2 linked regions of the Halorhodospira halochloris genome follow. The protein of the gene in region 1 interacts with the protein of each later gene in a pairwise test. Links are inferred from orthologs where the notes say so. Each region holds a gene or a part of one and is shown in the gene's direction. Other genes may lie near its edges.

Evidence for each region.
Region 2: the proteins of HH1059_RS07920 (region 1) and dsbD interact in binary tests that used the Escherichia coli proteins (3 or more experiments, as listed by UniProt). The link is inferred for Halorhodospira halochloris from one-to-one orthologs.

Annotation. Positions count from the first base shown.
Region 1 is NZ_AP017372.2:1,727,344-1,743,028, forward strand. The notes cover bases 8,672-11,671. They hold HH1059_RS07920 (DsbE family thiol:disulfide interchange protein), read left to right. Parts: upstream 8,672-9,904; coding sequence 9,905-10,438; downstream 10,439-11,671. Other genes in these bases: HH1059_RS07915 (heme lyase CcmF/NrfE family subunit), read left to right, coding at 8,672-9,908; HH1059_RS07925 (cytochrome c-type biogenesis protein), read left to right, coding at 10,435-10,968; ccmI (c-type cytochrome biogenesis protein CcmI), read left to right, coding at 11,011-11,671. Outside these bases: HH1059_RS07865 (HD-GYP domain-containing protein), read right to left, coding at 1-538; HH1059_RS07870 (HD domain-containing phosphohydrolase), read right to left, coding at 753-1,949; HH1059_RS07875 (DUF3592 domain-containing protein), read right to left, coding at 2,241-2,933; HH1059_RS07880 (ParA family protein), read left to right, coding at 2,997-3,773; iron-sulfur cluster carrier protein ApbC, read left to right, coding at 3,779-4,867; cytochrome c biogenesis heme-transporting ATPase CcmA, read left to right, coding at 4,955-5,668; heme exporter protein CcmB, read left to right, coding at 5,678-6,346; HH1059_RS07900 (heme ABC transporter permease), read left to right, coding at 6,380-7,234; heme exporter protein CcmD, read left to right, coding at 7,234-7,392; cytochrome c maturation protein CcmE, read left to right, coding at 7,426-7,875; more of HH1059_RS07915, read left to right, coding at 7,881-8,671; more of ccmI, read left to right, coding at 11,672-11,832; HH1059_RS07935 (S9 family peptidase), read right to left, coding at 12,041-14,140; HH1059_RS07940 (PaaI family thioesterase), read right to left, coding at 14,351-14,812; HH1059_RS07945 (PaaI family thioesterase), read right to left, coding at 14,805-15,299; HH1059_RS07950 (flagellar motor protein MotB), read right to left, coding at 15,346-15,685. UniProt on the Escherichia coli protein: Involved in disulfide bond formation. Catalyzes a late, reductive step in the assembly of periplasmic c-type cytochromes, probably the reduction of disulfide bonds of the apocytochrome c to allow covalent linkage with the heme.
Region 2 is NZ_AP017372.2:123,411-139,006, forward strand. The notes cover bases 5,302-8,212. They hold dsbD (protein-disulfide reductase DsbD), read left to right. Parts: upstream 5,302-5,808; coding sequence 5,809-7,617; downstream 7,618-8,212. Other genes in these bases: cutA (divalent-cation tolerance protein CutA), read left to right, coding at 5,399-5,737; aroQ (type II 3-dehydroquinate dehydratase), read left to right, coding at 7,913-8,212. Also shown: HH1059_RS00575 (phosphatase PAP2 family protein), read right to left, coding at 1-477; folB (dihydroneopterin aldolase), read left to right, coding at 523-885; folK (2-amino-4-hydroxy-6-hydroxymethyldihydropteridine diphosphokinase), read left to right, coding at 931-1,431; HH1059_RS12985 (hypothetical protein), read right to left, coding at 1,406-1,546; HH1059_RS00590 (lysophospholipid acyltransferase family protein), read right to left, coding at 1,610-2,575; groL (chaperonin GroEL), read right to left, coding at 3,031-4,683; co-chaperone GroES, read right to left, coding at 4,788-5,078; more of aroQ, read left to right, coding at 8,213-8,362; accB (acetyl-CoA carboxylase biotin carboxyl carrier protein), read left to right, coding at 8,381-8,872; accC (acetyl-CoA carboxylase biotin carboxylase subunit), read left to right, coding at 8,882-10,225; HH1059_RS00630 (YfaZ family outer membrane protein), read left to right, coding at 10,272-10,913; HH1059_RS00635 (sulfite exporter TauE/SafE family protein), read right to left, coding at 10,944-11,738; HH1059_RS13870 (hypothetical protein), read right to left, coding at 11,726-11,851; HH1059_RS00640 (multifunctional CCA addition/repair protein), read left to right, coding at 12,004-13,221; glycerol-3-phosphate 1-O-acyltransferase PlsY, read left to right, coding at 13,317-13,913; L-threonylcarbamoyladenylate synthase type 1 TsaC, read left to right, coding at 13,958-14,506; and 2 more genes. UniProt on the Escherichia coli protein: Required to facilitate the formation of correct disulfide bonds in some periplasmic proteins and for the assembly of the periplasmic c-type cytochromes.

The DNA of each region.
Region 1 (15,685 bases):
TGGCCGTCAGGGCCGCAGTTACTATGGAGCGCCGTTCTTGATCGGGTATTTCCATCCGCGCGGCTACGGTATCACTTAGCAACGCCTTGCGCAGCGGGTGGCGGATAAAATAGGGAAACTCCTCATCGAGATGAGCTGCACCGATAGAAGCATCGGGATCATGTTCAATGATATTGCCTATGCGGCTGACTAGGATATCCAAGCGGCGCATAAACTTGCCCCGACCGAGCCACTTGAATGTCTCCTGGAGCGCTAATGAGATGCGGTAGAGTTCATCAAAGGGGTTAAGAAACTGCGCAGCGGGGTCGTTTCTACGTTTGGTTACACCACCACTCTGGCTGCGGCGGGAGGCTACATTATATGGCTTTCTGCCAATATGTATTAATCTTTGGCGCTGTTCTTCACTCTCCAGCCTCGCCCCACGACTTAACAGCAAATGCCCGTATGCATCTTCAATATCGTAAGGCACCGGCCTGCCAACTTGGACATCCTGGGGCTGAACTCGCGCTCTCTTTGTCTGAATAGTGACCTGGTTCATTCTTTCTATTATTCCAGCGTAAAGCAATCAGTCTGGGAGCGGCTTTCTAGGGACAGGCCTAAAAGTTGCTATAGGTGCACCTCTAAAGATTTTCCCGGAGCCATTATCTGCCCCGGGGTGGAAGTCTTGGCAACAGGGATGGCGTCCTGAAGCCTCCAGGGATGGATTCACGGCGTCCCCGACATCGGGGCAGATAATGGCTCCGGAAAAATCTTTAGAGGTTCCCATAGGTTTCACGGATAGCGTTTATCTGCTGTTCAGCAACTAGAAACGCATCGACGCAATCTGGACATAACTTGCCGGCATTCGCTTCGCTCCTGAGTAGATCTGCTGCTTCTTGAAAACTCCACATGGGCTTATAAACTCTCTTCGAGGTTAACGCATCAAAGACATCAGCCACTGCTACGATACGGCCCTCCAAAGGTATCTGATCGCCGACCATACCGGCCGGATAACCGGAGCCGTCCATCCTCTCATGATGGTAGGCGACTATGCTGCGCATCATATCAGCCCGCCTATCTCCCTCAAGATCAAGCTGCTCTGCAATAGATATAATCATTGCCACCCCTCGGGTCACATGCTCGCGCATCTGAGCAAATTCATCCGGGTCCAGGCGACCGGGCTTAAGCAGTATCGAATCCGGCACTGCTACCTTCCCGACATCATGAACCGGGGCAAACTGATAGAGCATTTCAACGTACTCATCTGAAAGCTCGTATTTATCAGCAAGATTGCGCGCTATGAGGCGAGAATAAGATGCCATCCGCTGTAAATGATCACCCGTCTCATCGTCCCGGGCCCGGCCGAACATTATCGCCGTTTGCGCCGCCCCCCTTAGAACTCGCGTCTTACGTATGGAGGTAACCGCAAGCAGGCGGCAGATATCGGCATATGGAGCGAATTGCTCCATCAGTGGCCGATTAAAATAACCGGGGGCGAAGGAATTAAAGAACACGAAACCATAAAACTGATGTTCAAAGTTCAGTGGCATGATCAGCGCTGAACGAAACCCCGCTTGGCGTATCTTGCGAGTGTGTTCCTGGGTGCTAGGATGCTGCTGATATTCGTCTATCACCCGAGGCTTACCGGTACGAGCAACCTCGCTCAAGCTGGGGACCTTAGCAATCTCAATCTCATATAGCCCTAAAGGCTGCTGCCCCTGGCCAGCCGCGGCGTATGTCTTCAGCCGCCCACCCTCGGGCTCGTAGATGGCAACTGCAATACGATGCAAGCCGTCTTCACCGAGTTGTGAATTGATATGCTCCAGCAACCTGCTCAGCCGCTCCTTGAGATTCATATCAGAATTCTGCGTCTGCAGAGGGAGGGCAGAGAGCAAGGTTTGCCCATCCCTATCGACATCGGCACCCCGAAGGGCATACACAGACAGTTCCTGAGAGTTACGCTTTTTCATGTAAAACCAGTCAACTCCAAGCCAACAAGGAACCCCAAAAACTCCCCCGGCGCAGATTGGCTCCGCGGGGGAAACCTCTAAACTTCCCCGGCGCCATCTTCTGCCCCGGTGTGGAGGACGCCGTGAATCCATCCCTGGAGGCTTCACGGCGCCATCCCTGGCGCCAAGCTCTCCAAAACGGGGCAGAAGATGGCACCGGGGAAGTTTTTAAAGGCACCCCGGGGAAGTTTTTCGAGGCGCCCAACGGCTCTATTTTACCCGTATTGAATCCAAAGGGAACTTGCACTATGTTCAATCTTCGCTGCGAGGCGGATCCGCTTGCTTGATGGCGCGCTGGCGAACCTGCACTACCCTCTCGCTCACGCTATAGAACAGGCGCTTGGCATCGGCAAACAGGCCCAGGCTGCTCTCTATCTCACTACGATCAGCCTGCCCGGCGCGGATAAGCAAGGCCCCGGCGAGTATCAAGGCTAGGCTCATAAGCAGCCCGACCAAAGATATCACTATGGTCAGTGCCCCGACGCCGTAGGCCGCCAGATGCAGATATCCCTCCAGACCATCGTCGCGGTGGGCTTCTTGAGGATTGCTAGCCGAACAAGCAATTCGCACCGGACTGCCCTTCGCCGGAGGCCGGATAGTCCGGATTGAGGCCGGCTGAGTATAGCGCTTGCCGTTAACTTCGTAAGCGTATATGGGGCGAAAGCGCGGCCCGCTGCGCGCGCGCTGCAACTCGACAAAATCTGCTACTTCACCCTTTACTATGAGCTCATCTTCATAATCAGGCGGCTCTAACTGACTGCCTATGTAAAGCAGTAGGCCGCCCACCAGAGCCCCTACCGCTAGCCCCGAGACCTCACCTAAGGCACTAAACACACCAGCGACAATCAACAGCACGCCAACCAACACCTTAGCAGCACCACGGCCGGCAGCATCATCCGCCCAGTGGACACGCAGTGCAGTAAGAAAATGTCTGATCCGTTTCATCGGACCCTCCGCTGCCGGTAGAATGCTCAACATCGAGTCTCAACAGACCTGTGGGAGCACTAAATGAGGCGGGTAATATTCAATCAAAAAGGCGGTGTCGGCAAATCGACCATAACATGCAACTTAGCCGCAATAAGCGCCAATCAAGGCTTACGAACCCTTGTTGTCGACCTCGACCCACAGGGCAACGCTACTCGCTACCTGCTTGGCGAGGCTGCAGATGACTGCGATCACACCATGGCCGAATTCTTCGCCTCGACTTTAGGGTTTCGCATAGGGCCGCGCAAACCCCCTGAGTTGAGTCTCTATGTTGGCGAGACTGATTTCGCCAATCTCTCTGTCTTGCCAGCCAACCGCGAGCTTGAAAGCCTACAGACCAAACTTGAATCGCGCTACAAGATTTACAAACTGCGTGATGCCCTGGAGACCTTGCAGGATCAATTCGATGCGATATACATCGACACACCGCCGGCACTAAACTTTTTCAGCCGTTCGGCACTAATCGCTGCCAATCGCTGCCTGATACCCTTTGATTGTGACGACTTTTCGCGCCGGGCCCTATATGAACTACTCGAGCACATTCATGAGATCCAGGAGGATCACAATGAGTCACTGCAGATTGAAGGAGTAGTAGTAAATCACTATCAATCAGCAGCCAAGCTACCGCGCAACGTCGTCCAAGAACTAATCGATGAGGGGCTACCGATACTCGACGCCTATCTCTCCGCTTCAGTCAAGGTGCGCGAATCACATCAAAACGCCAAGCCCCTTATCCACCATGCCCCACGTCATAAGCTTACCGAAGAGTACCGGGCACTTTTCGCTGCCCTAGGGGGATAGTATCGATGAGTCTTGAGCGCGAAAGCATACTTGAGTGCCTTAGTAATTTTACCGAGCCACATCTGCTTTGCGACCTACCGAGCGCTGGCTGTATAAAGCAACTCGAGATCAGTGACGAGCTGATCGATATTGTGATTGAACTCGGCTTTCCCACCCATCAAGCCTATCGCGACTACCTTAGATCTGAGTTGGCTGAGCATTTGACGAGCTTAACAGATCACGATCATATCAATATTACCATCGACTCTAAGATTAATTCTCACGCCGTCCAAGCTGGTGTAAAGCCCCTTAACGAGATCAAGAACATAATCGCAGTAGCCTCCGGCAAAGGAGGCGTCGGCAAGTCGACTGTGGCCGCTAATATTGCCCTTGCCTTGCAGCTCGAAGGCGCTCGCGTCGGAGTTCTCGATGCCGACATCTACGGCCCTAGCCAAACCCGCATGCTCGGTATCCGCACTGCACCCGAGGCCAAGGACGAAAAGCACATGCTGCCGCTGGATGGTCACGGCCTTCAGGTCATGTCTGCCGGGGCGCTGATAGATGAAGATACGCCGATGATATGGCGCGGCCCCATGGTCACACGGGCCCTGGAGCAATTGGTAAGCGAAACCGCATGGCAGGGTCTCGACTACTTGATAGTGGACATGCCTCCGGGCACGGGCGACATTCAGCTCACTCTGGCCCAGAGAGTACCGGTTAGTGGCGCCGTGATAGTAACTACTCCGCAAGATATAGCCTTACTTGATGCCCGCAAAGGGCTAAAGATGTTTGAGAAGGTCGGCGTCGAGGTGCTGGGCATAATCGAAAATATGGGCCTACATATATGCTCTAACTGCGGCCATGAGGAGCCGATCTTTGGTAGCGGCGGGGGGCAACAGATGGCCGCTCAATACGGTGTTCAACTGCTCGGATCGCTGCCGCTGGATATAACTATCCGCGAGCAAACCGACAGCGGTAAACCGACGGTAATTGCCACGCCTGAGAGCCGAATTGCCGAGGACTACCGGCGCACAGCTCGCCAAGTAGCTGCTCAACTGTCGCTGCGCAAACTTAGCAGCGGCAGCGCCTTCCCGGACATTCAGCCAGGCAAATAGCTACAGGCTAGGCAAGCTGGTGAGTACATGCGACAATCACACGCAGTTTGGCATCCCACTGCAACAGGATGGAGAAGCAAATAACCTATGAGCCCCCCGCTCGGCACAGTGCTCGCAGCAATCCCTGCAGCCCCCTCTTCTCTTTCTCAGTCGGATAATGTCACTGCCGATCCCGCTAGCGCTAACCGTCGCTTGCAAGCTGAGGCCTTAGCCTGTCGCCGCGGCGACCAAAACCTGTTCAGGAATGTCGATATCGACATCACAACCGGGGATCTTTTGTTCGTGCGTGGCCGCAACGGTAGCGGCAAGACCACGCTGCTGCGCGCCTTATGCGGTCTCACCGAACCGGCAGCCGGAGCGGTTTATTGGCATGGCCAGAACATCCGCCATCTTGATGAGAACCTGCGCCGTGACATCCTCTACCTGGGGCACCGTGATGCGGTCAAGGACGAGCTAAGCCCGCTGGAGAACCTTGCCATACATTTAGGCATCCGTGGCGAGCACGCCGATCTCGATACCCAGCTCGACGCCCTAGAGCAGGCGGGGTTGGGCGGTCGGGAGGATATCCCGGTACGCTATCTTTCCCAGGGCCAAAGGCGGCGCAGCGCCCTAGCGCGATTACTAATATCACCTTGCTGGTTATGGATACTAGATGAGCCCCTAACCGCTCTGGATAAGCGCGCAGTTGCCTGGCTTTTCGAGCGCATTGCTGATCACCTAAACCGGGGTGGCATGGTCATAACTACAAGTCATCAATCCATCGACGGCTTACCTGAGCCGCTCACCCTCGACCTGGACTAAGAATCGACTATGGGAAGGTCACTCTGGACCCTAATGCAACGCGACGTATCCTTAATAGTGATGCGGCGCCAAGATGTACTGACAGTTGTTGCGTTTTTCATAATAGTCATCACCTTGTTCCCGCTCACTATCGGCCCGGAACCGGAAAAACTGCGCACTATCGCTCCGGGGGCGGTTTGGGTGGCAGCGGCCCTGGCAAGCCTGATATCCCTTGATAGGCTATTTGCTGATGACTGGCGCGACGGCACTCTAGAGCAGCTCGCCCTATCACCACAGCCTCTCGCCCTGGTTGCCCTGGCCAAGGTCGCAGCCCATTGGTGTTCACTGAGTCTACCTTTAGTGGCACTCTCCCCTGCGCTAGGCTACTCATTGGGCATGCAGGGACTGGAATTGGCTGTATTAGCGCTATCGCTTCTTATCGGCACCCCTGTGCTGAGCCTCATCGGCGCCATTGGCGCGGCGCTGACGTTAGGGGTCAGGGCTGGAGGGGCGCTGATGGCACTTCTCATCCTGCCGCTCTACGTGCCGGTTCTAGTCCTCGGCGCCGGAGCAGTCACCGAAGCAATGTATGACAGTATCTTCCACGCCCACCTCTCATTGCTCGGCGCCGGACTGGCCTTGGCCCTACCGCTAGCCCCCCTGGCAATAGCCGGGGCACTGCGCATAGCATTGGACTGAAAGACAAGATCAGGATTACAGGAGTATAAAGCCATGAGTTCGCGTTCCATCCCCTGGCTCAAATATGCAGCACCGCCGAACTTCTACGCCCTAGCCGATCGCCTCACCCCGTGGCTATGGGGTTTGGCAGGCATCACGGTAGTGATAGGCCTCTACATAGGCTTCTTCGTTGCCCCAGTGGACTACCAGCAAGGCAACAGCTATAGGATTATGTTCATCCACGTGCCCACCGCCTGGATGGGTATGTTCCTTTACCTGCTAATGGCTGTTTACGGCGCCATATTCATCATCTGGCGTATCCGCATGGCTGATGTCATGGCCCGAGCAATCGCCCCGACGGGCGCCTTGATGACGTTCCTCGCCCTGTGGACCGGTGCCCTCTGGGGGGCTCCTACCTGGGGAACATTTTGGGTCTGGGATGCCCGGTTAACTTCGACCCTTATTCTGTTCTTCCTCTTTCTAGGCTATATTGCTCTGCATGCAGCATCCGACGATCGCGATAAGGGCGGGCGTTCCGCTTCGCTGCTGGCTATCATTGGAGCGGTAAACGTGCCCATCATCTACTTCTCGGTCAACTGGTGGTACACCCTCCACCAAGGCGCCTCAGTAATGCGCGCCGACGGGCCGAGTATGGCACCGGAGATGCTAGCTGCCTTACTGGTAATGACTGCAGCATTCTGGATCTACTGTGCGGCCATCGTTCTGCGCCGCGCCCAGGCCGAAGCCCTGGAACGGGAGCCGGGGGCAGAATGGGCACAGGCTGCTGCAGCTGGCAGACTGACTCGCGAGCAACGGGAACGCGCCGCAGCGGCTGCGGATATCGGCGACATTGGCGAACAGCAAGCGGACGATAGCACTACAACTGCGCAGCAGGAGGGCAGAAGCTGATGTGGGACGGAGTTGGGGATTTTCTCGCCATGGGCGGACATGCCCCCTACGTTTGGGGCTCTTTCGGCATGGTTGCGGCAGTAATAATTGCTGAGTGGCTGTTGCTGCGTCGCCGCCGCAACCGTATTTTTTCACGCCTGGGACGACGCTCACGCTAAGCCAGTGCGTCTTCTTCTAAGGAGGAGGCCAGTATGAAACCTCGCCACAAAAGACTATTTCTGGTTCTAGGCATAGTTGCCGGGGTCAGTATCTCTACTGCGCTGGTGCTAAATGCCTTTCGCGATAACATGACCTTCTTTATCACCCCCTCGGAGGTGATGGCTAAATCGGAGATGCCCGAGCGCCGCTTTCGTATCGGCGGCATAGTAGAAGAGGGAACTGTGCAAAGGGATAGCGAGTCTACCCGGGTGGAGTTTGGGGTAACCGACACCAAGAGCAGTGTCAAGGTAACCTACTACGGCATATTGCCGGACCTGTTTCGTGAGGGCCAGGGCGTTGTTGTCGAAGGCCGCATAACCGATGAGGGCACATTCGACGCAGATAACGTGATGGCCCGTCACGACGAGAACTACATGCCCGCCGAGGCAGAGGAAGCTATCAAGCGTGCCGGCGGTGACCCAAGCGAATTCGTGGATTACTAGGGATTATGCTTCTAGGACAAATAGGCAACTTTGCACTTGTATTAGCTTTTTGCTTGGCAGTAATACAATCTGTCTTACCTTTAGTGGGCACCTACCTAGCAGATGAGCGGCTGATGCGATCAGGCCGCTCACTTGCTGTTGGTCAGTTCGCCTTTCTCCTGATCGCCTACTTAGCCTTGACCTGGGCGTTCATCAGCGATGACTTCTCCCTCGCCTACGTCTACAGTAACTCGGCCCAGGATTTGCCGCTTGTCTATAAGATCACGGCAGTCTGGGGCGGTCACGAGGGATCGATGCTCTTCTGGGTGCTCACCCTCGGCATCTGGGGCGTTGCTGTAGCTACCTTTAGTCGCGCCCTACCGCGGGAGATGCTGGCCCGGGTCCTAGCAGTAATGGGTATGGTGGGGGTCGGCTTCATCGGCTTTACCGTCTTTACCTCCAATCCGTTCGACACCCTCTTCCCGATTCCACCCGAGGGGACTGACCTGAATCCTCTGCTCCAGGATCCAGGCATGATCATCCACCCACCGCTGCTCTTTATCGGCTACACCGGCTTGGCAGTAGCCTTCGCCTTCGCCATGGCGGCACTGATCGGCGGCCGGCTCGACGCTGCCTGGGCACGCTGGTCGCGGCCCTGGACGACCGCCGCATGGGGATTTCTTACCTTAGGTATCGGCCTGGGCTCATGGTGGGCCTACTATGAACTCGGTTGGGGCGGCTGGTGGTTCTGGGATCCAGTCGAAAACGCCTCGCTGCTACCCTGGTTGACCGCTACCGCGCTGATCCACTCTCTAGCAGTAACCGAGAAGCGTGGCGGCTTTAAGGTCTGGACGGTAATGCTCGCCATCGTCAGTTTTGCCCTGACCATCTTCGGCGGCTTCCTGGTGCGCTCCGGCGTGATTACCTCGGTCCACGCCTTCGCCACAGACCCTGATCGCGGCGTCTTCATCCTCGGCCTTCTTGCCGTTACCCTACTCGGTTCCTTGGCTCTCTACGCCTGGCGAGCACCTAAGGTTGGGTTAGGCGGCGCCTTCAGCTGGTACTCCCGCGAATCGCTCTTGCTGGCCAATAACGTACTGTTAACGGTTGCATGTGCTGCGGTTCTGGTCGGCACACTTTACCCGGTAGCCGTCGATGCGCTGGGACTGGGCAAGATTTCGGTAGGTCCGCCCTATTTCGATGCCGTATTCATGCCGCTCATGCTACCGCTGCTGTTCCTGATCGGGATTGGCCCCTTAGTTTCATGGAAGCACTCTTCTCCCTATGAAACATATCGGCAACTGCGTTGGATATTTCTCGTCTGCGTGGTAATCGGCGGTCTGTGGCCGTTGACCATGGGGGCCTGGAATCCGCTCACCGCGATCGGTCTGATGATTGTGGTATGGATTCTTACCACCGCCGGCATGGACTTTTACAAGCGGGTAAACAGGCGCCTCGACATGGGCTGGGGACCGGCAATCCGCGGTGCCTTGCGACCCAATTTCTTTGGTATGCACGCCGCGCATGCTGGACTCGCCCTGATCGTCATGGCCATAGCGATGGTCAACACCTATGAGGTAGAGCGCGACGTCCGCCTGGAACCAGGGCAGAGCGAGATGGTACGCGATTATGAGTTCACTATGACCGGTACCTCAGAGGTGCGCGGCGCCAACTTTACCGCCCAGCAAGCAGAGATTGAGGTACGCCGTAATGGCCGGGTAATTAATACTCTCTATCCACAGCTCAGGTACTACGACAAAAGCCCACAGCAACCAATGCACCAGGCTTCCCTGGACCGCGGCTTGATACGCGACGTCTATGTCGCCCTTGGCGACCATCTTGGTGGCGAGGCGTGGACCATGCGCCTATACTACAAGCCTTATATGACTTGGATGTGGGCAGGCTGCCTGCTGATGGCGTTTGGCGGGTTCCTCGCTGCAGGTGACCGACGGTATCGCATGCAAGGAGATCGTCGCTCTGTCTCTGAGAAAAACATTGACAGTTCAGATAACACAGTCAAAAAACCGGCTCGCTCGGAGGTGGGCAATTCATGACCAAGCGCATCGTCATTCCGACAGTAATAGCTCTAAGTGTGCTCGGACTGTTGTACGTTGGCTTGCAGATGGAAGATCGCGGTTTACCTTCGCCACTGGTGGGCAAGCCCGCTCCGGCGTTTGAGCTTGAATCGCTGCGCGATCCCGATAAGATAATCACCGAGGAAGATTTCCTCGGTGAGGTCGCCATCGTCAATGTCTGGGCCTCTTGGTGCGATGTCTGTCGTACCGAGCATGAGCACTGGCGCAGACTGTCTGAGCGCGGCACGCCTATCCACGCCATCAACTATCGCGATACAAGGGCCAATGCCCAGCGCTACCTGGATCAGTTCGGCGATCCTTTTGAGAAGATAGCCTTCGACCCAGAGGCTCGAGCAGGGATGGACTGGGGAGTCTACGCCACCCCTGAGACGTATATACTCGACGCCGATGGCACCATTGAGTACAAACACATCGGCCCCGTTAATGATGAGATAGTAAGAGAGGAAATTCTGCCATTAATCGAAGAGTTGGAGGCAGGGCAGTCATGATGCGCATAACCTCTTCCAGTTTCTGGCGTTGGCGCGTTGCCAACCCAGGGTGGATGGCTTTGCAGATGGTAGGGGTAGCATTTGCCCTGATGCTCGGTTTGGCTCTGGCTGCTCCGGCAAACGCGATATCCATTGGTGAGCCCCTGGAATTCGAGACAGAAGAGCAGCGAGAACAATACTACACCCTGGTGCGCGAACTGCGCTGTACCGTTTGTCAGACTGAGACAATATACGAGTCGCCGGCCGATCTCGCTGCTGATATGCGTCGGCGCGTCTATGAAATGACTGTAGACGGCTACAGCAAGGAAGAGATAATCGAATTTATGACTCACCGCTACGGCGACTATGTGCGCTACCGGCCACCGATGCAACTAAACACCGCCCTACTCTGGGTCAGCCCCTTCCTGTTGCTGGTTATCGGGGTTATAACCTGGCTGCAGGTCGTAAGGCGGCGTAAGCAGCTAGCTGCACGCGGCGAGCTTACCGAATCGGAGCGCCGTGCCTTAGAGCGTTTTCGGCGTGGCTATTGAACATGGGATTGAGTACTGAATACTCATCTTCCCGGAGGGTATATGTACACAAGCTTCGTATTGATTTTGCTCGGATTCTGCCTGTTAGCGCTAGGTTTCATCCTCTTCCCGCTAATCCGCGATGCAGCGAGCCGTGCTAAGCAACAGTCGCGCCGCGAGGTAAACACACAGATCCACTACGATCGGGTGCGCGAGCTGGAGCAGGATCTGGAAAACGGCACCCTCAGCCGTGAACAGTTCGATCAGGCGATGTATGACCTGGAACGCGATCTAGTACAGAGCGGAGCCATCGATCCGGACGACGAGGAAGGTACGCAGATGGCCCGCGGCAATCGAACAGCGGTGGTCACAGCTGCGCTAGTAAGCTGCATTGCCCTGCCCGCCATGGCCTTCTCAGTCTATGGCATGGTTGGCGATCCTGATGCGGCTACACCAAGCAGCGAACGTGCTTCACAGCAGGTAAACCTCGCGCAGCGAGTCGCTTGGCAAGGCTTTACAGCTCAGGATCGGGAAAAGATCGCAGAGGCAGAACGCCTTTATGAGATCGCCATGCGCATCGGCGCACGTAAAGATGCAGACTTGCTGACCTACTATGCCGATTTTCTTGCCACTTTGCAGAATGCCGATTTTCTTGCCACTTTGCAGAATGGCGATTTCCGCGGGCGCCTCGATGAGCTGATCGACGAAATCCTTGACATGGATCCAAACCACGTCATGGGGCTGCGTCTGGCCGCTAATTCGGCATATAACAAGGGCGATTTCGAGACTGCGCGTAGTTATTTACAGCAGGCCTTAGATAACGCCCGCGAAGGCTCTCAGGTGGCCCGACAGATCGAGAACGAGCTACAACGGTTACCGGATTAAAGGGTTAAGAACAACAGAAAAATTAGCAAAAACCACTTTGCGGATAACTCAAAACAGCCCTTGGGCAATTTAACTGTTCCGGTATAGGGGGGTTGCGCCAGGGATGGCGCCCTGAAGCCTCCAGGAATGGATCCACGGCTTCCTTCACACCTAGGCAGCAAATTGCTCAGAGGGAGCCCTAGAGGTGCCCATCCCCCTCCGCGGCACTCTAGTCACATCTACCAAAGACCCACAACAAAAACGCAAACCGCAGCGCCACCTCGTGCAGATAATCAAACCGTCCCCCAGGCCCAGAGTGGCCAGAGCTCATATGCGTCCAGAGTAACAACGGATTATCATCAGTCTTAAGTGCACGCAGCCGGGCCACCCATTTGGCTGGCTCCCAGTAAGTTACACGCGGATCGGAGACCCCAGCGGTTACCAGTAACGGTGGGTATTCCTGCGCACAGACATTCTCATAAGGCGAGTAGCTAGATATATTCCGATAGGCCTGCTCATCCTCAATCGGGTTGCCCCACTCCGGCCATTCAGGCGGCGTCAGGGGCAGCGTTGGATCGCTCATGGTATTAAGGACATCGACAAAAGGCACATCAGCGACAGCAGCACCGAACAACTCCGGGCGTTGATTTAGCACCGCTCCTACTAGCATCCCGCCAGCCGATCCACCATGGACGATAAGCTTGCCAGCACTGGTGTAACCGGATTCAATTAAGTGCTCGGCGCAGGCAACATAGTCGCTAAAAGTATTCTGTTTGGCGAGCAGTTTCCCTTCCCGGTACCATCTGAAGCCGCGCTCTTTGCCGCCACGCACATGGGCAATGGCAAAAACAAAGCCACGATCCACAAGAGAGAAACGGTGCGGGGAAAAGCCGGCTGGCTGACTGATGCCATAAGCTCCATAACCGCTCAGTAGCACAGGAGTATCAGGTCCGGGCGTTAAGTCAGCTCGATATAGTAGAGAAACTGGCACCATTTCACCGTCGGGAGAATAAGCGTTAACTCGCTTGGCAACATAATCCGACGGGTCATGGCCACTAGGTATTTGCTGCTCCTTGCGCAGCTCCCGTTCCCCGGTGTCCATATCGTAATCAAAGACTTGGGTTGGTGTAGTCAATGACGAGTATTTGAAGCGCAGTATAGAGGTATCGAATTCGAGCCCGGGATCTAGGGCCAAGGCATAGGCCTGCTCGCTGAATTCCACCGTATGCTCTAGCCCATCCTCTAGGCCCCTGATGACAATCCGCGGTAGGGCATCTTCGCTCTCTAGACGCACTAGATAATCACTAAACAAAAGCATGTCATGAATCAAAACCCCCGAGCGGTGGGCAACCAACTCGTCCCATTCAGTCGCGGCCTCACCTCCCAGTTCCGCGCTGACAATACGAAAATCCTCAGCATTATGGTTGGTCAGAATCAGCCAGTGCTCACCGCAATCAGTGACGCTGTACTCCACGTCTTTTTGACGTGGAATAAGGCATCTAAAACCTGCCTCCGGCACCTCGGCAGGAGCTACATGGACCTCTGAGGTCGTATGATCATGAGTCTCTATGAGCAGAAAACGGCGACTTTCGGTACGCCCTAAATTGACAAAAAAACCGGCGTCGCGCTCTTCATAGACTAGGGTATCGTGGCGGGAGTTATCCCCAATCCGGTGACGATAGACCCATCGCGGGCGATGTGAGTCATCGAGAACGGTATACAGTATAGTATCTGATCGGCTCGACCAGACAATATCGCCGCGCGCCTGCTCGATGCTGTCGCTCAGTAGTTCACCGCTGAAGAGATCCTTGATACGGATGGTATATGATTCTGCTCCGGTAGTATCTATGGCAAAGGCAAGATAACGGTGATCATCACTATGTACACACTCACCAATATCGAAGTAGTCATATCCAGAAGCCTCAGCATCACCATCAAGCAGAATCTCTTCAAACTGCTCACCCATGCCTGCTTTACGCCGACAAATTAATGGATGCTGCCCTCCCTCGCGGTAGCGAGTATAATATTCATAGTACCCATCGGGCTCAGGAACCGAAGAGTCTGCCTCTTTTATCCGTCCTCGCAGTTCGCTGAATAGTCTTTCGCGGAGATCTTTTTGGCCGCGGAGAACAGCTTCGGTATAGCTATTTTCAGCCTCCAGGTAGCTACGAATATCCTCCTGCAGACGGCTCGGATCGAGCATGGCGGCTCGCCAGTCGGGATCTCGTAGCCAAGCGTAAGGGTCACTGCGCTGCTCGCCGAACTGCTCAATAGTGTGCTGCTGCTGTGCCGCTCGCGGCGGCCGGGAAGGTGGTAAGTGTTGACTCATGTTGTTCTTGTTCCTCCTGTGAGACTAGGGAGTTTTGAGATGCCCCTTAGGGAACCTCTAACCCCCCCCCTGAGCCACTCATCTGCCCCGGTGTGGAGATCTTGGCGCCAGGGATGGCACCATGAAACCTCCAGGGATGGAGTGAAGGCGAGCTCCACACCGGGGCGATAGGTGGCTCCGGGTAGTTCGAGGTTCATCTTAGGAAAAACATTATTCCGGTGGAGTGAGCAGAAAATGACCGCGAGCAGCCGCGATCGGTCGCTGCCTGTTGCCTTGCCACGCTAGCGCATGAACATTAGCAACTCGCCTCCCCTGTCGGCGGATCTCTACACCAGCAAAGGTCTTCTCCTGCGCCCCGCGACGTAAGTAATCAATGTGAAAGTTGACTATCCGAGGCAAATACCGGCTCTCCCCGTTCCATAGGATCTGCACAATCGAGGCGTGCTCGAGGAAGGCACCCAGCAAACCACCGTGTAGAGAGCCGCTCCCAGGCCGGCCGATAAGATCATCCCGATAGGGCATGCTCATCAGCAGCTGCCCCGGATCCGCACCCGAGCATTCATCTGGCTCTACCTCAATACCAATCAGACTAGCGTAAGGGAACATTCGAGATAGCGCCGAGTAATCTTCCTCAGCGCGGGCAGCACGCACCTGTTCAAGCAACTCAACCATTCTGTGCTACCTCATCTCTCAGGCGCATGAAGGCACTCATGCTAGTCGCAAATGGATATGCCGGGTCTTCTTGGTAAGCCGAACAACGGGCAAAGGCAACTTCACGGCCAACCCGGTAACACTCAGCACGGGCATAAACGTCACGCCCCGGAGCTGCCGGGCGCAGATGATCAATCCGCAAATCAAGGGTTACTATTCCCTCTTGGCCGCCTGTAGCGAGCATGACCGAGGCCCCGCTGCTCTGATCTATAATGGTAGTTATAACCCCACCGTGGAGGTATCCTGTTTGCGGATTGCCCACTAACTCGGGGCGGTATGCCACTTTTGAGACCACAAAATCGCTGCCCAAATCGACTAGCTCTAGACCTATCAGTGAGCCGTGGGGTGAGTCCTGAAACAGTCTACGGGCTATCTCAAACTCTACCGGGGGGTCTTCAGTAGGATAACCGCAATCCTGTGTGGGTTGGTGATTACCTCGCTCTCTCAAAATTGGTTCCCTTTTTGCTAATGGGGTAGTAACAAGTAGTCTTGTCCTACTCTGAAGTATCTTCGGGGGCCTCGGTAAGAACAACTTCTACACGGCGATTCTTGGCCCTATTCTCATCACTAGTGTTTGGCACCAGCGGTCGCGTATCGGCATGCCCCTGAGCCACCATTCGTCGCGACGGCAGTCCACTTTCTTGAAAGACGTGAACTACCGATACCGCCCTGGCCGAAGATAGTTCAAAGTTAGAGCGAAAACGATCTGTCTGAATGGGAAGATCGTCTGTGTGTCCTGCAACTCTTATAATACCGGGAGTCTCTGCCAATACACCGGCGATCCTCTCGAGCACCGGTAAGAAATCATCCTGCAGTTCCTTTCTGCCTAACTCA
Region 2 (15,596 bases), 1.6 Mb from region 1 along the record:
GTGGAGGCTTTTGCGTAGGTATTGATCGCTAGCCGCGAAGCTATAGCCATAGCCCAGGACAAAGGCGGTAGCTGCAACCGCAGGCCTGCCGACTTCATAGATGTAATCAGTAGCCTTGTCACTGCTGCTACCTCTTACATCGTCTTGGACCCAATCGCGAATCTCCTCATCTAATGTGAAGGCGGTAGCGATTGCCCCGACAGCTAAGGCGTTGCGAGTTAGGCCCTCGCTATCGGTGCGCCCCAGCTCCCGTAAACCATGCCAGGGTACTCTATAAAAATTTCTTAGATATGATTGGTTGTCAGCATGGCGCGTTTCTTGGCCGCTGCGTTGGCCTGACTCTTGGGCTAGACTGTCGCTATAGTGCAGTGAGTAACTTGCTTCTTGTGGCTCGGCTGAGGGTGCGCTGAGCGGGAAAATAAGAAGAGCAGCTACTATGGCAAATTTGGTCAATGAGTTAGTATCCTCGCAATGCATTGTTTGTTTCCTTCACTCCGTTATATTTATGGTTGAGTGTCTGTAATGGATTTAGTCTTCGTTCGTGGCCTAGAAGTAGAAACTGTTATCGGTATTTTTGAGTGGGAGAGACGCATATCGCAGAAGGTCTCCCTGGACTTGGAGATGGCTACGGATGTCTCACGTGCAGCGGCATCGGATTCAATTGATGATGCGCTGGATTATAAAGCATTGGGCAAGAGGATTATTGCTTACGTAGGCGCAAGCGAATTCCTGCTGGTCGAGACCCTGGCAGAGGGTGTAGCCGGTATTGTTCGAGAGGAGTTCAAGGTAAGTTGGGTGCGCTTGTCGGTGAGCAAGCCTGGGGCACTTAGGGGTGCTAAGGACGTCGGGGTTACTATTGAAAGGGGGCAGCGCCCAGATCATTAAGTGCCTTGCCGGTCCACCAAGCCACCATTGCAAAAAGGTTAAGCAGTGCCAGACGTATATCTAAGTATTGGAACCAACATTGATCGCGAGCAAAATATTTGCTCGGCGATGAGTGCGTTGCGCGAACACTGGCCGAGTGTGCTCTTTTCGCCCGTCTATGAGAGTGTTGCGGTGGGGTTTGCTGGCGAGGATTTTTTTAATCTTGCCGCAGTGTTCACTACCGAAGAGCCCCTCTACTACGTTCTAGATACGTTGCGGGGTATTGAAGATGCGCATGGGCGTGCCCGCAGCGGCCCAAAGTTCGCAGCTCGAACGTTGGATCTAGATTTGCTCAGTTGGGGCGATGAGATTATCAATACTGAGTCCCTCACTTTGCCGCGCGCAGAGATACTAGAGCACGATTTCGTCCTCCTCCCGTTAGCGGAAATCGCGCCCGAATCGGTTCATCCGGTAAGTGGTCTAACTTATAGGCAGCTCTGGCAGCAATTTACTGGTGTCCATTCGATCCGCCGGGAGGTCTCTATTGGCGATGTGACTCAAGATTGAGGCCTATAGCCTGCCTATTGGGTACCTCTAAAACTTCGCCGGCGCCACCATCCGCCCCGGTGTGGAGGTCTTGGCGCCAGGGATGGCGCCATGAAGCCTCCAGGGATGGATTCACGGCGTCCTCCACACCGGGGCGGATGGTGGCGCCGGCGAAGTTTTAGAGGTTCCCTATTGGTGATTAATAGGGCGAGGGTTCGGTTGGATCCGGGCGGGTCTTAAAGCGCCTATGCAGCCACAGGTACTGTTCCGGCGCTCGCCTTACTTGCTCTTCTATAATGGCATTTATACTAGCCGCATCCTTATGGTCATCGCCTGAGGGGAAGTCTGCTAATGGGGGATCCAACCTTACATGCCAGCGATTGCCGGCCAGCCTCTGGCAGTGTAAAGGCACCACCGGTGCAGCCGAGGCACGTGCAATACGTGCAGTAACTGTAAGGGTGCTGGTTTGAACACCCATGAAAGGGGCAAACACTGAACTTTCACGACCGAAATCTTGATCGGGTGAGTAGGAGACGACATGGTTATCCTTTAGCACCTTGAGCACTGCACGCATGTTTTCGCTAGCTATCGGCTTAGCTACCCCAGTAGAGCGGGCCTTGAGCATCGCTGCATTGAAGGCAGCGTCCTTAGCTGGTTTGTAGGTAGGATAAAAGTCAGCTACGTGAAGACCGATTATCTTGCCGCACATCTCCATGGAAGTGTAGTGCGGCATCAAGAGGATCACCCCTCTACCGTACCGGCGGGCTTTTTCCAGGTTCTCTAAGCCTTCTATGGTGTAGTATGGGCTTAGCTTATCGCCGGGAGTCCACCATGCTAGTGCCCCTTCGAGCATACCCCGCGAGGCTGAACGAAAATGGCGACGTTCAAGCTCCCTCTGCTTGTTAGTTGGCCAATCGGCAAAGGCCAGCTCAATGTTGGTGCGCACTATATGCCTACGTTTCGATACCAGTGCCCAAAGCAGCATTCCAAGGCCGTCACCTAATCGCCCAAGCGCTGCGACAGGTAAGAGAGTCAATAGCCGCATTGCCCCGAGTCCAAGCCAGGTTGGCCAGTAGTAGGGGTGGTAAATGTTGTGCGGCGGTTTTTTCTTCTTCTTTTTGGGGCGCATCGGTTTCAACTGGGTTGGTTCCGGTTTTTTGCTCATACCAATTTGCTGTAGTAGCTAATCCTAAGGAGTTAACTATATAAAACTCCCCCTGAGCTTAGTTGCCTCGGTGTAGAGGGCTTTGAGGCTAGGGGGGCGCCATGAGGCCTCCAGGGATGTCTTCATGGCGCCCCCATACTCGCCGAGGTGGCTAGGCTCTGGGGGAGTTGTTGTCGGCGCTATTTGGGATAGCCAATTTGCATTAGGGAACCTCTAAAAACTTCGCCGGCGCCACCATCCGCCCCGGTGTGGAGGTCTTGGCGCGGGGATGGCGCCATGAAGCCTCCAGGGATGGATTCACTGCGTCCTCCACACCGGGGCGGATGGTGGCGCCGGCGAAGTTTTTAGAGGCCACCATTAGAATTTACGCAAAACAACAATAAAAACCCCCGCCGAGCTAAGCCCAGCAGGGGTTTATGATACATGGCGCCTATAGGCCACGGAAGCAGGGCAGCTTACATCATGCCACCCATGCCACCCATGCCGCCCATGCCACCCATGTCGCCGCCACCGCCTTCATCGTCCTTCTTTGGCAGGTCGGCGACCATTGCCTCGGTGGTCAGCATCAGTGCGGCGACGGAGGCTGCGTTTTGCAGCGCTGAGCGAGTGACCTTGGTCGGGTCGAGCACACCCGCCTGTACTAAGTCGCAGTACTCACCGGTGGCGACGTTATAGCCGTAGTTACCGCTGCCTTCCTTGACCTTGTTAACAATGACCGAGGCGTCTTCGCCGGCATTGGTGACCAGCTGGCGCAGCGGCTCTTCCATAGCACGTCGCACTAAGGCAATACCCTGGGTCTGTTCTTCGTTCTGACCCGTCAGGTTTTCCAGCGAGGATAGCGCCCTGATCAGTGCTGTACCACCGCCGGAGACGATGCCTTCCTCAACAGCAGCTCGGGTGGCGTGCAGGGCGTCCTCGACCCGAGCCTTCTTCTCCTTCATCTCGACTTCGGTGGCAGCGCCGACCTTGATAACTGCAACGCCACCTACCAGCTTGGCAACACGCTCTTGCAGCTTCTCTTTGTCGTAGTCGGAGGTAGAGTCCTCCATCTGCTTGCGGATCTGCTCGACGCGCGCCATGATGTCGTCGTTGCGTCCGGCGCCGCCGACGATGGTGGTCTCCTCTTTGGAGATCTGCACCTTCTTGGCCGAGCCGAGGTCATCAACGGTGGCGTTCTCCAGGGTCATGCCGACCTCATCGGAGATCACAGTACCGCCGGTAAGAATGGCGATATCCTGGAGCATGGCCTTGCGTCGATCGCCGAAGCCAGGGGCTTTTACGGCGCAAACCTTGACGATACCGCGCAGGTTGTTGACCACTAAGGTGGCCAGCGCCTCGCCTTCTACCTCTTCTGCGACTATCAGCAGTGGGCGGTTTTGCTTGGCTACGCCCTCGAGCAGCGGCAGAAGATCGCGGATGTTGGAGATCTTCTTGTCGTGCAGCAGGATCGCGGCGTCCTCGAGTTCCGCCTTCATCGATTGCTGATTGGTTACAAAGTAAGGCGAGAGGTAGCCACGATCGAACTGCATGCCTTCAACTACATCCAGCTCGTTCTCCAGGCCGGACCCCTCTTCTACGGTAATGACGCCCTCTTTGCCGACTTTGCCCATGGCATCGGCAATGATGCGCCCGACAGCTTCGTCTGAGTTGGCCGAGATGGTGCCGACCTGAGCAATCGAATTGTCGTCCTCGCAGGGCTTGGAGAGATCGCTGGCTAGGTAGCTCGATGCTGTCTCAGTGGCCTTTTCGATGCCCTTTTTGAGCTCCATGGGGCTCATGCCGGCGGCAAGCGACTTCATGCCCTCGCGCAGGATGGCCTGAGCGAGCACAGTAGCCGTAGTAGTGCCATCTCCGGCAACATCTGAGGTCTGCGATGAGACCTCTTTGAGCATCTGAGCGCCCATGTTCTCGAAGTGATCTTCGAGCTCGATCTCCTTAGCAACCGATACACCATCTTTAGTCACGGTTGGGGCGCCAAAGCTCTTGTCGAGAACTGCATTACGCCCGCGTGGACCTAATGTGACCTTTACGGCGTTGGCGAGTTGGTTGACGCCGCTCATCATGCGCTGGCGCGCATCATCGGAGAAGCGAATCTCTTTTGCAGCCATGGTCGGCTCCTCTGTTAGTTGACCTGTTAACGCTTGTGTTCTGATCTTGATCTAAGTTGTTTGTCTACAACCGCCTTGTGGTTGGAGATGGTACGCCTATTCGGCTATTGGAAGACGGCCATGATGTCGTCTTCACGCATCACGAGATAATCCTCGCCGTCGATCTTCACTTCGGTGCCGGAGTATTTGCCGAACAGCACCTGATCACCGACGCTCACTTCCACCGGTCGGCGCTCACCATTGTCAAGCATCTTGCCGTTGCCGACGGCGATAACCTTGCCTTTCATCGGCTTTTCGGCAGCGGTTTCAGGGATCACGATCCCGCCTGGCGAGGTACGCTCCTCCTCAAGGCGTTGTATCACTACTCGGTCGTGTAGGGGACGGATGCTGCTCATCTATCCTCACTCCTTTATTTATGTTCGTTAAGAGTTGAGTGAATGGTGCTCATTTGATTATTCGATTGCCTCTCCAGTCTTAGACTGGGCTGTTAGCACTCGCTTGAGTTGAGTGCTAATAATACCGGTCAACGTGGCATCGTCAAGTGGATTGGCCCAGCGAGCGATGCCGGCGCTTGCCTTGCATCACTAGATGCGGACGGTAGTGATAGAATTCAACCCCGAGCAGGTCTACCCGCTGCAAATTTTTTTGCCTACGGTGAACTGCTTTAGAGAAAAGCTATTGAGGGCGTCGCAATTTCGTCGAAGAGGAGGTGCCAATGGCTAGTACCCAACTAGTAGTCCTATGCACGTGCCCTGATGAACAGACCGCGAGAAGATTGGCAGGCGAGGTAGTGGAGGCTGGGCTAGCGGCTTGTGTCAATATCATCCCCGGCCTGACCTCGGTCTTCTTTTGGGAAGGGCAAGTGCAAAGTGATAGTGAGCAGTTGCTGGTCATTAAGACTAGTGATGTGGCCTATTCCCAACTTGAGGAGCACCTTGCCGGTAGCCATCCATACGATCTGCCTGAGGTTATAGCGTGCCCTATAGAGAGAGGTTTGGCGGGCTTCCTGGATTGGATCACGGAGCAGACGCGCCACTTGCCAAAGGGCGACTGACTGCGATAGTGTGACACATTATCAATGCCGCATACGTTGCGGGTAAACTAATTGTTGCGGGAGCTTTCGAGATGAGGGGAGTAGTGCGTCTTGCCGGGGTTGTCTGTCTCTTGCTCTGGGCTGCGCCAGGTGCTGTTCTAGCCCAAGCGGAGCTAAAGCCGGTCGAAGAGGTGTTCCCCTTCCACGTCGAACAGCTCTCCTCGGATCGCTTAGTAGCTACCTGGCAAATCGAAGATGACCACTATCTGTATCGCCATGCCTTAGATTTTGCCATCGACGATGGCGATAACGAGATCAAAGAGGTCAGCATACCTGATGGTGAGAAGCACGCAGATGAGTTCTTTGGTGAGGTCGAGATTTACCGTGAGGTGCTTCAGGTTCATATCCAAACCACTCAGGAGATCTCCGCTGAGGCTACCCTGCGTGCTGATTATCAGGGCTGCAATGAGCCGCGCTCAATCTGTTACCCGCCAAGCACTGCTGAAGCTGGCATGGATGATGCCGCCACGGTTAGCGTAGGTGGGGCAGCCGAAAGGGGAGGAGGGCCAGGCGAGCAGCTCACCGACCTGCTAACGGGAGGTAGCCTGTGGGCTATATTGGGCGGGTTTTTTGTCGCCGGGCTGGCGTTGGCTTTCACCGCCTGTTTATATCCGATGATTCCCATACTCTCAGGCCTTATCGTCGGTGCTGGGCGCAACGGCGAGAGCCCGGGCACAGGTCGGGCGCTATGGCTCTCTTTCCTCTATGTGCAAGCAGTGGCGCTCACCTATGCCGGGGCTGGGGCGCTGGCTGGTCTGTCAGGGCGGGCTGTGCAGGCAGATTTGCAGGGGCCGGTGGCAACCGCTTTGTTTAGTGGACTGTTCGTGCTGCTGGCATTGGCCATGTTCGGGCTATACAACCTGCAGATGCCTGCCTCTGTCCAAGGGCGCTTGCAGGCTGCCTCGAGCCGCCTGCCCGGCGGCCATGAAGTCGGCGTTATAGCCATGGGTGCATTGTCTGCATTGATCGTAGGGGCCTGTTCGGGGCCGGCTCTGATAGCCGCACTAGCGTTTATCGGCAATACCGGTGAGGTAGCCTTGGGCGCTGGCGCGCTCTACGTGATGGCGCTGGGCATGGGTGCCCCGCTGCTGTTGGTCGGAACAGCAGCAGGACGCTGGATGCCGCGCTCCGGCCCGTGGATGGAGGCGGTCAAGCAAGCCTTCGGTTTTGTCTTCCTCGGTGTCGCCCTGTGGATGGCGTCACGCTTTATGCCTGCGGCACTGGAGTTGGCCGCTTGGGGAATGTTGTTGGGTGGAGCCGCTGCTTGGCTGCTGTGGCGCGTTAGCCGTGCGGCAGGCGTGGCTGGGTCGAATCGCCAGGCCCAGGGCGTGGCGTGGGTCGGCGTCGGTGTACTCAGCATAGCGGCGAGTGCCCAGTTTTTCGGTGCAGCAACTGGGGCTAGTGATCCACTGCGGCCCTGGGCTGCGGCGCTAGGTGATGATCTAGCGGCCGCCCGCGAGCAGATGTTGGCCGAATGGCGCGCAGTAGATGGCAGTAACGATCAGCTGGATGAGGCGGTAGCCGCAGCGGCTGAACAAGGCAAGGCCACGGTTGTAGATGTTACTGCCGAGTGGTGTGCCTATTGTATCCAGCTCGAGGAACGTACCTTGCCGGCTGCAGAAGTACGTGAGGTATTGGATGGGGTTGAGAAACTGAAGGTAGACGTTACCTCCATGACCGATGACAACCGTGAGTTGCTTGAGTCGCGGGGGATATATTTGCCACCGGCGATTATGTTCTTTGACACGGAAGGTCAAGAGTTGCGTGATTATCGCGTTGTTGGTTTCAAGGGGGCAGAGGAGTTTGCCGAGCATGCTCGCCAGGCTCTGAAGAGGAAATAATCCAGTGCCTATCTGGTGGCCTCTAAAAACTTCTCCGGCGCTACCATCCGCCCCGGTGTGGAGGTCTTGGCGCCAGGGATGGCGCCATGAAGCCTCCAGGGATGGATTCACGGCGTCCTCCACACCGGGGCGGATGGTAGCGCCGGAGAAGTTTTTAGAGGTTCCCATCTGTAGCAGTTTACATGCAATACTGGTAAAGAAATAAGCTGAAAGTGTAGCGATCCTCAGAGAACTGGACAAAAAAGGCAACCTCGGTCAAAATCCCCGAATTGATCTTGAGGGGTAGCAGCCAAGTATGCCGAAGTTGCTAGTTGTCCATGGGCCTAACTTGAATCGTCTGGGTAGCCGAGAGCCCCAGCGTTACGGTCGTGCCACATTGGATTCAGTGAACGAGCGGCTGCGAGGCCTGTGTGACCAGCACGGCGTTAGCTTCCAAGCTACCCAGTCCAACTATGAAGGCGAACTTATCGAGACTATCCACGCCGCAGCTGACTCAGGCGTCGGGTTCATAGTCATTAATCCAGCCGCCTTGACCCATACCAGTATCGGTCTGCGTGACGCCTTGTTGGCTGTAGAAATACCCTTTATTGAAGTTCATCTTTCCAACATCCACGCCCGCGAGCCGTTCCGTAGCTGTTCTTATCTTGCTGACATAGCTCAGGGAGTTATCTCTGGGCTAGGGGCAGAAGGCTACGAACTCGCCGTCCAAGCCGCTTTGCGGCGCATGGTAGGGCAGCAAAACTAGAGATAGGGCGCCATCGACATGGATATTCGCAAGATCAAGCGGCTCATTGAATTGCTCGACGAATCGGGCATACACGAAATAGAAATAGCTGAGGGCGAAGAGTCGGTCCGGATCACCCGCAACTCGCCTCAGCCATCCCCCCCCCCTGCCCAAATGGGTTATCCACCTTATCCGCAGCCGGCTCCTGCGCCTCAGCCTGCAGCTGAACCGCAGCCCAGCGCGACTTCAACGGGCAGTGAAACTCCAACAGAGCCCGGCGAAGAAGAGCCTGAAGGTGAGCCGATTCGCTCACCGATGGTCGGCACCTTCTATCGCTCCCCCTCTCCCACATCCAAGCCGTTTGTCGAGGTGGGGCAAAAGGTACGTGCGGGAGACACCCTGTGCATTATTGAAGCGATGAAGATGCTCAACCAGATTGAGGCAGATCGTGACGGGGTTGTTACTGCTGTGCTAGTAGAAAACGGCCAGCCGGTTGAGTTTGATCAACCGCTATTCCTGGTTTCCAACTAAGTGAGCGCTATGCAGAAGGTTCTCATTGCTAATCGCGGGGAGATAGCCCTGCGAATATTGCGAGCGTGCCGCGAACTTGATATCAAGAGCGTCGCTGTTCACTCCTCGGCTGATCGAGAGCTCAAGCACGTGAGGCTTGCTGATGAGTCGGTCTGCATTGGGCCGAATAGTGTAACCGAAAGTTACCTGAACATACCTGCCTTGGTTTCCGCTGCTGAAGTTACCGACTCTACAGCTATTCATCCGGGCTACGGCTTTCTCTCTGAGAACGCCGATTTCGCCGAGCGAGTTGAGCAGTCGGGGTTTGTCTTTATTGGTCCACCGCCCGATTGCATCCGTACTATGGGCGATAAGGTTTCAGCTATACGGGCCATGCAAGAGGCAGGGGTTCCCTGTGTGCCCGGTTCCGGAGGGCCGATCCCGGAAGATGATCCCGACGAGACACTACGAATAGCGGCGAGCATCGGCTATCCGGTGATGATCAAGGCGGCGTCAGGCGGCGGCGGGCGCGGCATGCGTGTGGTGCGCAGTGAAGCTGCTCTACTGAATGCCGTTTCGCTTACTCAAAATGAGGCCAAGAACGCATTCGGTGATAGCACCGTTTACATGGAGAAGTACCTGGAAAAGCCGCGCCATATCGAGTTCCAGGTGCTTGCGGATAACTATGGCAATGCGATCCACTTAGGCGAGCGCGATTGCTCGATGCAGCGGCGCCATCAGAAGGTTGTCGAGGAGGCTCCGGCACCAGGGATAACCGACCAACAGCGCCATGAGATTGGCGAAAGGTGCGCAGAGGCCTGCCGGCAGATGGGCTACCGAGGAGCCGGAACGTTCGAATTTCTCTACGAAAACGGTGAGTTTTACTTCATCGAGATGAATACGAGAATTCAGGTTGAACATCCAGTAACTGAGATGGTCACGGGGTGCGACCTGGTGGCTGAACAGATTCGCATAGCTGCCGGCGAGCCGCTGAGCTGGGGTCAGCAGGATATCGTGATCCGTGGCCATGCTATGGAGTGCCGCATAAATGCTGAGGATCCCAAGACACTAATGCCTTGCCCTGGAACCATCGACCACTTTCACGCACCTGGAGGTCCAGGGGTGAGGATGGATTCCCATGTGTACACAGGTTATGCTGTTCCTCCGTACTATGATTCTATGATAGGCAAGTTGATAACCCACGGGCCGAGTCGGGATAGCGCGTTGGCACGTATGCGGACAGCCCTATCTGAGATAGTAGTCAGCGGCATTCGTACCAATATATCCTTACAGCAGGATATAATCTCGGACGCTGCTTTCCGTGCTGGGGGGACTGATATCCATTACCTGGAGAAAAAACTTTCTTTAGACTAGTGGCCTAATAGCTGGTTCTAGGTTACTAACCTGCGGAGGCCGAGATATGTTTAGAGTTACACATTGCAGTGGGAGAAAGAGGTTTATTTATCCCGTTGCAACTTTGGTCGCGTTAATGCTCTTCGCTTCTTCGGCTGGCGCACAGTTTCAGCAGCAGGCCGAAGGAGAGTATAAGTTCGACTTCAACCTGCATGATAATGCGGCGGAGGTTGTGTTTACCTCGCCCTTAGGAGATCGTGTCGATGTTGCGGGTCCTGTGACGCAGAATCTCGGCCTATTTTTCAATTCGGCAGGAGATGTTGCGGCTAGTGCGGGGCTCCACGCATCTGGTGGACCTACACAGGGGTTTAACCCGATGGAGGTGGGTGCCGGCGCCAAGCTTTACGGCATCTATTCCGAAGAAGCAGACCGGTTGGTTGCTGCTCTTGCTATTAGTGGTTCGATGGTTTTCAGCATTACCGGACAAGTTCCACAGGCTTTCATAGTAAAAGGGAACGTGGCTCCGAATATAACTTCATTTGGTCGCGCGCGCAGGCTTTTTGAGGCCACTATGCGCTATCAGTTTGATGTGACGCCGCACTCAGCCGTTTATTTGGGCTATCGCTACCTAAGGATTCAAATGGGTAGTGGCACGAGTAACACCACCATGGACAACAATCTACACCTAGGGATGCAAGTCAACTTCTAGAGTGTGCCTGCACAGAGACGGAGTTGCAATTTAATTGCTAAGCACCATAAGGGCGCCGGTGGAGGCCAATATAAAAGCAAACAGGTAGGTCAGGCTTCTACTGGAAATGCTGTGGCAGATCCTAGCTGATAGGCTCGAAAAAAGCATACTGCTTAGGGTAATGCCGAGGAGTGCAGGCAGGTATACATAACCCAATGATCCGGCGGGTATTGCTTCATCTCCCCAGCCAATAAACACATAACCAACCGCAGCAGCTCCCGCGAATGGGACGGCGCATGCCGCTGAAGAGCCTATGGCAGCGTGAGTATGGTGACCTCGCCAGATTAGATAAGGCACGGACATTGTGCCTCCTCCTACCCCTAATAGGGCTGAGATAGCACCAAAGCTCGTACCAGCTAGCAGATGAGAGCCGGGGCTCGGGGCTCTACTTTGAGAGGGTCTTATCTCAAGGACAAGGGTTATTGCTATTAGCAACAAAAAAGTCCCGAAAAGCTGTTTAAGCAATTCCGTGCCGATGTAATTAGCCGCGCTGACGCCTACAGCGGCTCCGCAAATCATCGCCGGGGCCAGTTTGCGTACGGTCCTAACGCTCACAGATCCTAAACTGTAGTGAGTTAAAGCAGAACTTGCTGAGGTGAAACAGATGGTTGCCAACGAAGTGCCTAATGCCAAGTGCATCGTTACAGAGGAATCGATATCCTGCAGGGCAAATACTCCTACTAATAGTGGGACTATTACGATGCCGCCACCTATGCCAAAGAGGCCGGCGCTCGCCCCGGCTATGGTGCCGATAAACAGATAGAGCACCATCTCTAACAGCAGCATTTCGCGTCGACCTTCTGGTGGCCTCTAAAAACTTCGCCGGCGCCACCATCCGCCCCGGTGTGGAGGTCTTGGCGCCAGGGATGGCGCCATGAAGCCTCCAGGGATGGATTCACGGCGTCCTCCACACCGGGGCGGATGGTGGCGCCGGCGAAGTTTTTAGAGGTTCCCTTCTGCAGCGCAGTCTGGCAGTGAAATTTAAGCTGTCGGGGGGCTGGTTGGCTCATATGGCTTGGTAGGTTTTTATTCACGTATATGGTAACCGATAATGGATATTTATCGCGTCGGAGGTTCTGTCCGGGACGAACTGCTGGGGCTGGATGTAAAAGAGCGGGATTGGGTGGTAGTTGGAGCTACTGCTGAGCAGCTTGAAGATGCGGGATATCGCCGGGTGGGCAAAGATTTTCCGGTCTTCTTGCACCCGCAAACAGGCGAAGAGTATGCACTAGCACGAACTGAGCGCAAAACCGCGGCTGGCTACCACGGTTTTGAAGTCCATGCCTGTCCTGATGTGACTCTCGAGGAAGACCTAGCTAGGCGGGATCTGACCATCAATGCCATGGCAATCGATTCCGATGGTCAGCTAATTGATCCGTATGGTGGCAGAGAAGACCTGGCTAAGCGTCAGTTACGCCATGTTACCCAGGCGTTTGCCGAAGACCCGCTAAGGATATTGCGCCTGGCAAGATTCGCTGCCCGTTTTGCCAAACTCGGCTTTAGAATTGCGCCGCAAACTATGGAGCTATGTCGGCGTATGGTTGACGCTGGTGAAGCCGATGCGCTGGTACCGGAGAGGGTATGGCAGGAACTGTCCAGGGGGCTGATGGAGCCGTCTCCCCAGCGTATGATAGAGGTCTTGCGCGAGTGTGGAGCCCTGGAGAAGGTTCTAGTTGAGGTAGATGATTTATACGGCATTCCTCAGCGCAGCGATTATCACCCGGAAGGGGATGCTGCTAAACACACCTTGCTGGCTCTAGAAGTAGCAGCTAATCATGGCATGCCGCTCGCGGTTCGCTATGCAGTACTCCTTCACGACTCCGGCAAAGCGCAAACGCCTTGTGCGGAGTTGCCCAGCCATCCTGAGCATGATGTGCGAGGTGAACAGCTTAGCGAAGCGGCTAGTGAGAGGTTGCGGGTGCCGAGGGAGTGTCGCGATGTAGCGCGCATTGTTGCGCGCTACCATTTACATGCTCACCGCGCACTGCAATTACGGCCAGGGACAATTGTCGAGCTGCTAGAGAGGCTCGATGCATTTAGGCGCCCGCAGCGATTTGAATATTTCCTGCTGGCTTGTAAAGCTGATTACCTAGGCCGTGAAGGGGTTGCTAGTCATGCTGAATATCGGCAGGGGGTCTTGCTGCGTCGAGCCCTGGATGCGGCGCAGGAGATTACCGCTAAGGAGTTCGTCGAGCGAGGCATGCGCGGGCCAGAAGTCGGTGAGGCTGTGCGCCAGGCCCGCTGCCAGGCAGTGGCTGAGCTGTTGTAGGTTGCTTTGCAGCAGCACGCATATCATCTATGCTTGCAACCGAGCACTGTGACCGCTCTTAGCAAAAATTGGAATCAACGAATGAAGCGCGCCTTATGATAGATATCGGATTAGTGATAATTGGCTACTTAGTTGGTTCTGTCTCGTCGGCCATTCTGGTTTGCCGGGTGCTGCAGCTTGGCGATCCTCGCGAAGATGGCTCGGGCAATCCTGGTGCGACCAATGTGCTGCGTTTGGCCGGCAAGGGCCCTGCTGTAGCAACGCTGGCCGGAGACTGGCTCAAAGGCACCCTGCCGGTGGTGCTGGCTTGGTTGGTTACATCTGACCCGGTAATAATCTCTGCTACCGGCTTGGCTGCCTTCTTTGGCCACTTATACCCGGCTTACTTTCGCTTCCAAGGCGGTAAAGGGGTGGCTACTGGAATGGGTGTGTTGTTGGCCTGGTCACCAGTTGCCTTAGCGGCAACCGCTCTGACCTGGTTGGCTATCGCCGCGGCCTTCCGGTTCTCATCCTTGGCTGCCATCGTCGCCTTTGCAATGGCGCCAGCGTACATGCTTTGGCATATGGAAGATCCGGTGTTGACCGCAGCTACCGCAATAATCGCTGTGGCTGCTGTATGGCGGCATAGGGAAAACATAGTTCGATTGGCCACGGGTGAGGAGAGCCAGATCGGCAAATCCTCCGACTCATGAGTAAGGATTTTTCGCGATCAGGGCGAAGCTACAGCTCATTTAGAGTGAACTACTGCGCAACAGCGTTGCGCCGCGGCGGGGTTGTGGCATATCCGACCGAGGCGGTCTGGGGGCTGGGGTGCAATCCTTGGGATAGGTCGGCGGTAGCAAAGTTGCTCGAACTGAAAGTGCGCTCGCCCAGGAAGGGTTTGATAGTCATAGGCGCCGATATACGATCTTTGACGCCCTTCATTGGTGAGCCATTGAGTGAGAATGTTCGGCTGCTCGAGCAGGCGATCGCAGCTAGGCCGGAGCCGATTACATGGTTAGTTCCTGCTGCGCGGGCACTTCCAAGCTGGGTTAAGGGGGTATACTCCAGCGTGGCCATCCGCATTACCCAGCACCCACCCGCTGTCGCTTTGTGTCGCGCCTATGGCGGGGCGATCATCTCCAGTAGTGCTAATCGATCGGCCTCACCTCCGGCGACCACGGCAGCGCAGGTAAGAAGGTACTTCGGATACCGGATTGATGCACTGTTACCAGGTGCTGTTGGTCGATTGACCCGGCCCACGCCGATAATGGATCTATATACGGGAGAGATGCTGCGTGCCTGATCTTGGTCGGGTCTTGGGTATTGAGACATCATGCGATGAGACAGCAGTAGCCGTCTACGCTGCGGGCGAAGGGATCTTGGGCCACGTTCTGCATAGTCAGGTTGATGATCATGCAGTATACGGAGGCGTAGTCCCTGAACTGGCCTCGCGCGACCATGTCCGTAAACTACCCGGACTGGTGGCCGAGCTTTTTGCTCAAACCGGTTTGAGCGGCCGCGACATCGACGCTGTTGCTTGGACTCGTGGACCAGGCCTGCCGGGCGCATTGATGGTTGGCGCCGGCTTTGCACGCTCCTTTGCTTGGGCTGCTCAAGTCCCGGCCATAGGGGTTCATCACATGGAAGGGCATCTGCTTGCCCCTTTGCTAGAGCCCAATCCACCTGCCATGCCACTGGTGGCCCTGTTGGTATCTGGTGGTCATACCCAGTTAGTCCAAGTCGCCGGATTGGGTCGCTATCACATTCTTGGTGAGTCGCTAGATGATGCCGCAGGCGAGGCCTTTGATAAAACCGCCCGACTGCTTGATCTGCCGTATCCAGGCGGACCGGCGATAGCCCGTTTAGCGGCGCGGGGCAATCCTGGGGAGATTGATTTGCCGCGTCCTATGACTAAGCGACCAGGCATGGATTTTAGTTTCAGCGGTTTAAAAACCGCGGTCTTGCATTGTTTTCGAGAGAGCTGTGGTGGTGCTAATGAGCAAAGGCGTGCCGATATCGCCTATGCCTTTCAGGAGGCAATGGTTGACACATTGACTATCAAATGTCGACGAGCCCTTCAGCACACCGGCTGTAGGCGACTGGTGGTAGCCGGCGGAGTGGGGGCAAATGCTAGGTTGCGGGAGCGGCTTGATCAGCTAGCGGCGGGCGATGGGTTTTCGGTCCACTACCCTAGTTTGGAGTACTGCACCGACAACGCGGCGATGATAGCTTATGCTGGGTACTTGCGGTTGAATGCCGGCGGCGGGGATAACCTTGACTTTACAGTCCGTCCGCGCTGGCCACTGGGTGATTTGGAACGACCATGAGCAACTCAGCCAGGATAAGTCCCCACGATCTGCCAGAGCCTGATGAACTGGCTTTACTAAGTAGCG